3 regions of the Amycolatopsis sp. NPDC049252 genome follow, and region 3 is predicted to be linked to each of the others. Evidence: riboswitches for the same ligand, from Rfam matches in the RefSeq annotation. Region 3 holds a riboswitch; each other region holds the start of a gene.
What was found. A riboswitch is a leader RNA that binds a small molecule or an ion and turns the genes downstream of it on or off. The one in region 3 is predicted to bind S-adenosylmethionine.
Positions count from the first base shown of each region.

Region 1 (3,264 bases), on a different contig from region 3:
TCGACGGCGACACAGCTGTGGTGCCGGACCCGTCAGGCCCGGCGATAGCCCGCCGAGGTGAGCCACGCGGCCCGCCTCACCGCTGACTTCCGTTGTCCCGCACCGCGTTCCCGCCGAGGCGAGCCTGGCTCGCCCCGGCGGGGAGACGTCAGTAGCCGAGGGCCTCGTTCACGGCCGCGGCTGACGCCGGCACGGTCGCCTTCGGGCCCACGTGGTTCTCGATGGCGTCGAGGGTCTTGAGGCCGTCGCCGGTGATGAGGAGCACCGTCTCGGCGTCCGGGTCCAGCTTGCCCGTCTCGACCAGCTTCTTCGCCGTGGCGACGGTGACCCCGCCGGCCGTCTCGGTGAAGATGCCCTCGGTGCGGGCCAGCAGCCGGATGCCCTCGACGACCTCTTCGTCGGTGACGTCCTCGATCGAGCCACCGGTACGGTTGACGATGTCGAGCACGTACGGGCCGTCGGCCGGGTTGCCGATCGCCAGCGAGCGGGCGATGGTGTCCGGCTTCACCGGCTGGACGACGTCGTGGCCGGCGCGGAACGCGGCCGAGACCGGCGAGCAGCCGGTGGCCTGGGCGCCGAACACCTTGTACGGGCTGGCGTCCACGAGGCCGAGCTGGCCCAGCTCGCGGAAACCCTTGTCCACCTTGGTGAGCTGCGAACCGGAGGCGATCGGCACGACGATCTGCGGCGGGATCCGCCAGCCGAGCTGCTCGGCGACCTCGAAGGCGAGCGTCTTCGAACCCTCGGAGTAGTACGGGCGGACGTTGACGTTCACGAACGCCCAGCTCGGGTGCTCGCCGGCCAGCTCGGTGGCGAGGCGGTTGACGTCGTCGTAGTTGCCGTCGACTGCGATCAGGTCGCCGTCGTACACCGCGGTGGTGAGGATCTTGGCGCGCTCGAGGGACTTGGGGATCAGCACGACCGACTTCCAGCCCGCGCGCGCCGCCGCGGCGGCGACGGCGTTGGCCAGGTTGCCGGTCGAGGGACAGGCGAGCACCTCGAAGCCGAACTCGCGGGCCGCGGCCAGCGCGACGGCGACCACGCGGTCCTTGAAGGAGTGCGTCGGGTTGCCGGTGTCGTCCTTGACCCACAGGCGCTTGAGGCCGAGCTCCTTGGCCAGGCGGTCGGCGCGGATCAGCCGCGTCGCGCCGGGCTCGGTGTTCGGGATCTCTTCGATGTTGGACGGAACCGGGAGGAGCTTCTTGTAGCGCCAGATGTTCTTGGGGCCGGCCTCGATGTCTTCGCGGCGGACGCGGCCGAAGTCGTAGGCGACTTCGAGCGGCGAGAAGTCTTCGGCGGAGACGAACTCGGGGGCGAGCGGCTGCCGGTGGCCCTCTTCCTTCGACACCAGTTCGACGGCCGGTCCGAGATCCGGGGTCTTGGTGGTGGAGGTCGTGCCGAGGGTTGCGGTCATCGCGAGGTTCCTTTCCTCATCTGCCCCGCCGAAGCGGGCCGGAATTGGCACCGTGGTCGTCAGCTACCCCGCGATCGCGGGATGACAGGCTGTACGCCGGTTGCCGGGGCTTCGTCGGGCCGTTCCCTCTGCCCCTCTGGATGAGCGGTATTCAGTTTTCGGCGCGCACCGAACGAGCGCTGCCTCGAAGACACCGTACGACATGGCCCTCGAGCCGTGCCATGGTGTCCGCTCGACATCACCGGAGCGGGCGCACGATCGCGCAAGTGAGAAGATTCCGGGGTGACCGCGCAAGCCACCGCCCCGGCCCCGCTGCACCTGGTCCTGGGTGAGGAAGAACTGCTGATCGAGCGGGCCGTCCGTGACACGCTCGCCGCCGCCCGCGCGATGGACGCGACGGCCGAGCTGACGCGGGCGCGGGTGTCCGATCTCACAGCGCCCGAGCTGGCCGAACTGGTCAGCCCGTCGCTGTTCAGCGAGGGCCGGGTGATCGTCCTCGAGTCGGCGCAGGACATCTCGCAGGAGCTGTCCGACGCCGTGGCGTCGTACCTGAAGGACCCGGCGGACGGCGTCGTGCTCGTCGTCGTGCACACCGGCGGCGGGCGCAGCAAAGCGGGCAAGACGCTCCCCGCGGCGCTCAAGAAGGCCGGCGCCGAGGTGACCGAGTGCCCGAAGATGACCAAGCCCGCCGAGCGGGAGCAGTTCGTCCGCCACGAGGTGCGCCGGGCGGGCGGCAAGATCGACCCGGCCGGGGTCGCCGCGCTCATCGACGCCGTGGGCTCCGACCTGCGGGAACTGTCTTCCGCGGCCACGCAGCTCGTGGCGGACGCGGGCGGCGTCGTGGACGCCGACGCCGTGCACCGCTACCACCGCGGCCGCGCCGACGTGACGGGGTTCGCCGTGGCCGAGAAGGCGGTGAGCGGTGACCGGTCGGCGGCGCTGGAGTCGTTGCGCTGGGCGATGCAGCTCGGCGTCCCGCACGTCCTGGTCGCCGACGCGCTGGCCGACGCGGTCCGCACGATCGCCCGTGTCTCCGGTGCGGGCCGCGGCAACCCGAACCAGCTGGCCGGTGAGCTGGGCATGCCGCCGTGGAAGGTCCGCAAGGCGCAGGGCCAGTCCCGCGGCTGGAACCAGGACGGCCTCGCCACCGCGATGCGGGTGGTCGCCCGGCTGAACGCCGAGGTCAAGGGCGTCGCGGCGGACCCGGGCTACGCGCTGGAGCGGGCTGTCCTGCAGGTGGCGGCGGCCAAGGGCGACCGCTGACCATGAAGAAAGCCCCGGCCGGGGCCGGGGCTTCTCCAGAAAATCAGTCAGTCGGCTCAGAGCGAGTTGACGCGCTTCGCGAGCGCCGACTTCTTGTTGGCGGCCTGGTTGGCGTGGATGACGCCCTTCGAGACGGCCTTGTCCAGCTTCTGGGCGGCGTCGCGCTGCAGCTCGACGGCCTTGGCCTTGTCACCGGAGTCGGCGGCTTCGCGGACCTTGCGGATCGCGGTCTTCACCGAGGACCGGATCGCCTGGTTGCGCTGACGCGCCTTCTCGTTCGTGGTGATGCGCTTGATCTGCGACTTGATGTTGGCCATGAGGCGCTCCTGCTTTCACTCGGTGAGATCCGCCGCCGCGCTCGTGTGGCCCCGCGAAAAGCGGGTTTCCTCCATGACGGAATGCCGCACGGCAACGAGCGTCAACCTTAACAGCCCAGCTCGGACCGCCCGCGACCGCGTCCGGCGAGGCGCTGATCACCGGGAGTACGGTGGACGGCGGTAGTGCCTAGGGTTCCGTCACCGGTCCGCCCCAGCCAGCAGGACAACCAGGAACCGGTGGGTCTGGTCCGAGCGGCACCATCGGCGGGT
Region 1 covers NZ_JBICSQ010000006.1:183,018-186,281, forward strand. The annotation lists gene ACGFMK_RS11890 (ComEC/Rec2 family competence protein) at 1-86, shown strand, start outside; gene thrC (threonine synthase) at 149-1,414, opposite strand; SAM riboswitch class I at 1,428-1,561, opposite strand; gene holA (DNA polymerase III subunit delta) at 1,697-2,677, shown strand; gene rpsT (30S ribosomal protein S20) at 2,734-2,994, opposite strand.
Region 1: it holds a riboswitch for S-adenosylmethionine, as region 3 does, so the genes downstream of both, thrC (threonine synthase) here and ACGFMK_RS22290 (aminotransferase class V-fold PLP-dependent enzyme) in region 3, are expected to answer to the same signal.

Region 2 (3,264 bases), on a different contig from region 3:
TTCGTCACGACGTCACAGCAGGTCGGCGCGTCCCTGGGGACGGCGACGCTGAACACGATCGCCACCGCGGCGGCAGCCGGGCTGACCACGTCGGCGGCGATCGTCCACGGTTACACGACGGCTGCGGCCTGGGCGGCGGCCCTGGTCGCCACGGCCGCCCTCGCCGCCCTCCTGCTGCTCCCGCGCGGCACCCGCTGAAAGCCGTGAATGGCCCATTGAGGGACTCTAAGTCCCTCAATGGGCCATTCACGGCACTTCGGGTCAGGCTGCGGCGACGCCCTGGGGGCCACGCGCGGTGTGCGTCACGTGGCCGCCGCGCTCGGCGACCCACGCCAGCGCCGCGTCGGCCCGCTCGCCGCGGACACCCAGGCGGAACCGGCCCACCGGGGTGTCGCCGATCCGGGTCAGGCCGCCGCCGATGGTGGCGAACTCGACGTCGAAGCGGCCCGCGGCCTCGGGCAGCAGCGCACCGACCGACGCGAAGCCGACCAGCACGACGTCGACCGAGCGGTCGTAGCGCGACGCCTGCGAGCGGGTCGTCTCGATGGCCGGCAGCAGCGCCTGCGCGGTGCGGCTCGTCGGGTCAGAAACCAGGTCGAGGACGGTGCCGCGCTCGACGACGGTGCCGTCTTCGAGCACCGCGACGTCGTCGCAGACGCGGCGGACGACGCTCGCGTCCGGCGTCGTGACCACGATGGTGACGCCCAGCTCGGCGCGCGCCCGGTCGAGGACGGTCAGCACGGCGCCGGCCTCCTCCGGGTCGATGCCGGCGGTCGGGTCGTCGGCGAGCAGCACCGCGGGGGCCGCGGCCAGCGCCTTCGCCACGGCGACGCGACGGAGCTGCCCGGCGGTCAGCTCGCCCGGACGCTGCGCGGCGCGCGGGGTCAGGCCGACGAGGTCGAGCAGCGAGCCGACCTTGCTGCGGCGCTGCGGGCCGTCGACGCCGAGCTGCTCCAGCGGGGAGGCGATGTTGCCGGCGATGGTCCGCTCGGCGATCAGCTCCGGCTTGGTGCCAACAACGCCGAGCTGGCGGCGGATCTCGCGCAGCCGCCGGCCGTCGAGGGTGCCGGTGTTGAGGCCGTCGAGCCGGACGACACCGCGGTCGGGCCGCTCCTGGAGCGCGATGCACCGGGCGAGGACGGACTTGCCGGACCCGGCCGGGCCGACCACGCCGAACAGTGAGCCGGCCTGGACGTCGACGCTCACGTCGCGCAGCGCGACGACCGGATTTCCGTTGAGGGCAAAGGACTTGGACAGGTTTTCGACGGTGATCACGAAGGCTCCAGAAAACGGGGCGCGTTGCTGTACGCGTCCGGCCGCAAGCGAGTGTCCGTCCTCTATGGACGGTGCATGAAGAAGAGGTGTGACGGGTCGATCAAGCTCAGTTGGAGCGTCGACATGCGGTCACGGAGCGGCGACCCTCGTCGACTACGCGGCGTTTGGTCAGCAGCAGCGGGCGAGCAACCCTCTTCATCGGGACGGCCTCCATCGGTCCTGGCGGTAGCACCTGCCCTGCGGAGGGTGGTTGCTGCGACTTCGGCGAGCCAGGTCTCTCAGTCGCTCGGGATGGACGTATTGAGTAAAACCGATCCCGAGGAGCGAAAGCAAGCCTGCTGGGCCAGATCACACGACTGGAGGTGTCCGAATCGCGGGATCAGCACCACGGAGGGCGTATTTTCACGCGGCCGCGACGCGACCCGTGTGGACGCGTCAGCGAACGGCGGCGAGCCGGGCGAAGGCGTGCACGTCCAGCTGCTCGCCGCGGGTCTTCGGGTCGATACCGGCGGCGACCAGCAGTTCGCCGGCCCGCTCGGCCGACCCCGCCCAGCCGGCGAGCGCGGCGCGGAGGGTCTTCCTGCGTTGTGAGAACGCGGCGTCCACGAGGCCGAACAGCCGATCCCGGTCCTCGGACGCCGGCGCGTCACCGCGCTCGAAGGCGACGAGCGCCGAGTCGACGTTCGGCACCGGCCAGAACACCGAGCGTGGCACGGCGGCGACCTTGCGTGCCGGGCCGTACCAGGCGAGCTTGACGCTCGGGACGCCGTAGATCCGGCTGCCCGGGCCCGCGGCCATCCGGTCGGCGACCTCGGTCTGGACCATCACGAGCCCGGACCTGAGGGAGGGCAGTTCGGCGAGCAGGTGCAGCACCACCGGCACGGCGACGTTGTAGGGCAGGTTGGCCACGAGCGAAGTGGGCTCGACGGGCAGGTCGCCGCTCGCGACGCGCATGGCGTCGGCCTCGACGACGTCCAGCCGCCCCGCGACATCCGGCCCGCGCTCGGCGACGGTCTTCGGAAGGCGTTCGGCGAGCTTGGGATCGATCTCGACGGCCACGACCCGCGCCCCGGCGGCGAGCAGCCCGAGGGTCAGGGAGCCGAGCCCGGGCCCGACCTCGAGCACGACATCGTCCGGCCCGACGTGCGCGAGCTCGACGATCCGCCGGACGGTGTTGGGATCGTGCACGAAGTTCTGCCCGAGCTTCTTCGTCGGCCGCACGTCGAGCTCGGCCGCCAGCCCGCGGATCTCGGCAGGTCCCAGCAGTTCAACCACCGGGTGAGCTTACCCAGCGTGGTCCGGCAACCCCGCACGCCCGCCCGGAGGCATCGACCACGCACCCGGCCAGTCGACTCACGTACCCAGAGGGTCGACTCGCGTGTTTGAGCAGTCGACCTACGTGATCAGACCCGTGACTCACGTGCTTGGAGGCGGAACTCGCGTGATCAGGCGGGTATCTCGCGTGATTGGGCGGGCATCGCCGTGATGACTCGGCAGACACGCGTGATGCCCTTGGGACACGTGTGATGCCCCGGGGATCACGGGTGATGCCTCGTCCCGCACGCGAACCGGCCCCCGCCGGGAGGCGGGGGCCGTTTCGGGAAGAAAGAAAAATCAGGCCTTCTTGCCGCAGACCGGCCAGGCGCTGTAGCTGCCGCCGCGTCCGGCCTTGACCTTCTCGGCGATCGCGATCTGCTCTTCACGCGAAGCCTGGCTCGGCAGCGCGGCGTACTGGGAACCGCCGTAGGCGTTCCAGGTCTGCTTGTCGAACTGCAGGCCGCCGTAGTAGCCGTTGCCGGTGTTGATGGCCCAGTTGCCGCCCGACTCGCACTGCGCGATGCGGTCCCACGCGGAACCGTCGCCGATGTCCGGGGTCGCGGCCTTCTTGGTGCCGACGTGGATGATCTTCGGCTTGGCCGGAGTGATCACCTGCTCCGACATCGACTGGCGCGAGACCTCTTTGCCGTTCTTCTGCGTGACCTTGTAGGT
Region 2 covers NZ_JBICSQ010000001.1:76,657-79,920, forward strand. The annotation lists gene ACGFMK_RS00390 (DHA2 family efflux MFS transporter permease subunit) at 1-198, shown strand, start outside; gene ACGFMK_RS00395 (methionine ABC transporter ATP-binding protein) at 262-1,275, opposite strand; SAM riboswitch class I at 1,483-1,573, opposite strand; gene rsmA (16S rRNA (adenine(1518)-N(6)/adenine(1519)-N(6))-dimethyltransferase RsmA) at 1,711-2,550, opposite strand; gene ACGFMK_RS00405 (transglycosylase family protein) at 2,890-3,264, opposite strand, start outside.
Region 2: it holds a riboswitch for S-adenosylmethionine, as region 3 does, so the genes downstream of both, ACGFMK_RS00395 (methionine ABC transporter ATP-binding protein) here and ACGFMK_RS22290 (aminotransferase class V-fold PLP-dependent enzyme) in region 3, are expected to answer to the same signal.

Region 3 (3,264 bases):
GACCGGTGCCCCCGCTGTACGCCCGGGCCATGTCGGCGGCGCTGAGGAACTGGGTGCGCCCGGACCCTTCGATCCGGAAGCCGAACAGGCCCTCGTAGTACCGCCCCGCTGCCGGCAGGTGCTCCGAAAGTTCCGCGGCCACGGCCGAGCGCTCGAACAGCTCGACCGTGACCAGGACCAGCTCTGCGAAACCCAGCAACGCCAACGGAACCCAGTGCCTCCCCATCGGCCCAGGTTAACGCTCAGCAGAACGGCGGCAGCTCCCGCGGGTCGCCGACGGGGGCCCAGCGGCCGTCCGCCTTGGTGTACTCCCAGCGGGCGCCGCGGGCGACGATCTGGCGCAGGGCCAGCAGCACGCGGTCGACGTGCTCCTCGGTGCTGCCCAGGCCGAGGCTGACGCGGACCGCCTGCCGGCCTTCGCCGCCGGTGACGGCGATCAGGCGCCGGGCCGCGATGTGGGCGCAGAAGGCGCCGTCGCGGACGCCGATGCCGTACTCCGCCGAGAGAACCGCCGCGAGCCAGCCCGGGTCGAAGCCGTCGACGACGAAGCTGACCGTGCCGACGCGGTCGACCGGCGCGTCGAACAGCCGCAGCTCGGCGCAGCCCGGGACGCTCTCGAGCCCTTTGCGCAGCCGGGTGAGCAGCGCCTGCTCGTGCGCTTCGACGGCGTCCCAGTTCCGGCTCAGGGTTTCGCAGGCGACGCCGAGCGCGTACACGCCGACCGTGTTGGGGGAACCGGCTTCGTGGCGCTCGGGGCCGGTGTTCCAGACGACGGCGTCCTCCGTGACGAGCTTGGTCGCGCCGCCGCCGGCGAGGTACGGGCGGGCGGCGCGCAGCCAGTCGGCGCGGCCGATCAGCGCACCCGCCCCGAAGGGCGCGTACAGCTTGTGGCCGGACAGCGCGACGTAGTCGACGTCCAGGTCCCGCAGGGAAACCCGGCGGTGCGGTGCGAGCTGGGCGGCGTCGAGGGCGATCCGGGCGCCGTGCTTCCGGGCCACCGCCGCGATTTCCGCCACCGGGAGCAGCTCGCCGGTCACGTTGGACGCGCCGGTGACGACGACCAGCCGGGGTCCCTGCGGGGATTCCGCGAGCGCTTCGTCCACAGCGGACACCGCGGCGAGCCGGGTCCGCGGGGTCGGCAGGCGCCGGACGTTCGGGCCCGGCCACGGAAGCAGCGCGGCGTGGTGCTCGGTGTCGAACACGACCACCGAGGTGCGCGGCGGGAGGCTGCGGGCGAGCAGGTTGAAGGAATCGGTGGTGTTGCGGGTGAACACGACCGTGTCGGTCTTCCGCGCGCCGACGAACCGGCGCAGGGTGTCGCGGGTGCGCTCGTAGAGCTTCGTCGAGACCTGCGACGCGAAGCCCGCGCCGCGGTGGACGCTGGCGTACCAGGGCAGGAACTCGTCGACGGCCGAGCGCACGGCGTCGAGACACGGCGCGCTCGCCGCGTGGTCGAGGTTGGCGTAACCGATGTCGCCGCCGGTGACGAGCGGCACCCGCAGCGAGGCACCCGCCACCGTCGGAACGGCTTGCGGCGCAAGGGTTTCGGGGGTGCTGGTGCGGTCGATGGCGAGAGTCATCGGTGCCTCCTCGGCGATCCGGGGGACCCCCGGCGAGGGGCCCGCGCTTGCCCGTCGCACGGCGCGACCGGCCCGGTCCTCACCCGGGGCACCCCACCGCGGAAGGAGGGTTGCCGGCCAGCAAGCCGGGGCTTGACGCTGGCACTCATGACCTGACACAAAAGGTAACCGAGAATCGGCGTGGCTGCCAGACCCCTCCTCACATTCTGAGACGCCGCTCACAAGCCCGGCAAGATCCGAGAAGGGTCAGAGCTTCGCGCGGAAGTGACCCGGCAGCTGCGTCACCATGCGGTCGGAAAGGTGCGTCGCGGTGCCGGTGTACTGGTCCGCACCCGCGGTGAAAAGCCAGCCGCCCAACGTCTTCCCGTCGATCGGCTCGCCGTGCGCCGCCGCGACCGTCGTCGAGACCTGGCTGTAGGCGAGGCCGTTCCAGTTCTCGGCGGCCGCGTCCGGCAGTGTCCAGAGCGTGAAGTGCACGTGCGCGCCGGTGCTGCTGCCGCCGCACGGCAGGGCGTTGCCGGTCGAGCCGAGCACGTCGCCGGCCTCGACCTGCTCACCGTCGGTGACCTTGATGCCCTCCATGTGGTAGTACCCGGTGCGCCAGCCACCGGCGTGGTCGATGGTCACCCAGTCGCCGCCCGCGCAGTGCTGCAGGTGGACCGTGCCGGCCAGCGGCGCCCGCACGGTCTTGTCGGCCGGGCTCAGGTCGAGGGCGTTCTTCACGCCGGTGCTGCCGTCGTCGGAGTGGATGCCGGCCGAGTACACCTGCTGACCGGCCTTGAACGGCAGCGCCAGCACCGGAAACGGCCCCACCTCGGCGGCCGCGTCCGGGACGGCGGCGAGCCCGAGCCCCAGGACGGCCGCCGCGACTAGACCGGCTGCGCGCACGTGAAGTGTGATCACCCTGCGTACTCCTTTGGCTCTCTGCTCACCCATTCGAGCTAACGAATGGAGCGCAGAGTAAGCCAAAAGGAGGAACGCGGGAAGATCTTGGTGAGAGTCATTCACCCTTGCGGGAAAAGATCACCAGGTAGGCGCGGAGATCGGACAAGCACCGGACAACGCCGGTCGCCACGGACGAAGGGCCCCCGGTCAGATGCCCGACTCGCCGCGCCAGCGGGCCAGGCGCCCGGCGCGGTCCACCGCGCGCAGCCGGCGCTCGACGTCGTCGCGGACCGTGGCCGTCGTGACCACCAGGAGCTGGTCGTGCTCCTGCAGTCGGCTGGTCTTCTGCGGGGTGAAGCCCGCGCCCTCGCGGACGACCAGGCTGACCGTCGCCCCCACCGGCAGTCGCAGCTCGGACAGGTAGACGCCGTGCAGCTTCGAGCCCGGCTGGATGCGGACCTGCAGCAGCTCGGCGCCCAGTTCGTCCAGCGGCGCGGAGTCGACGTCGATCTCGTACGCCTCGGACTTCTTCGACAGCCCGAGCCAGCGCGCGAGCGGGCCGAGGGTCGCGCCCTGGAGCAGCGTCAGCACGATGACCAGCACGAACACCGCGTCGACCAGGCGCTGAGCACCGGGCAGGCCCTCCGACAGCGGGATCATCGCGAGCACGATCGGCACCGCGCCGCGCAGGCCGGCCCACGACAGGAACGCCTGTTCCCGCCAGGGCAGCCGGAACGGCAGCATCGACAGCACCACGGAGATCGGCCGCGCCAGCAGCAGCACGACCGCACCCGCGACC
Region 3 covers NZ_JBICSQ010000019.1:122,337-125,600, forward strand. The annotation lists gene ACGFMK_RS22285 (hypothetical protein) at 1-226, opposite strand, end outside; gene ACGFMK_RS22290 (aminotransferase class V-fold PLP-dependent enzyme) at 243-1,580, opposite strand; SAM riboswitch class IV at 1,619-1,733, opposite strand; gene ACGFMK_RS22295 (M23 family metallopeptidase) at 1,827-2,483, opposite strand; gene ACGFMK_RS22300 (potassium/proton antiporter) at 2,673-3,264, opposite strand, start outside.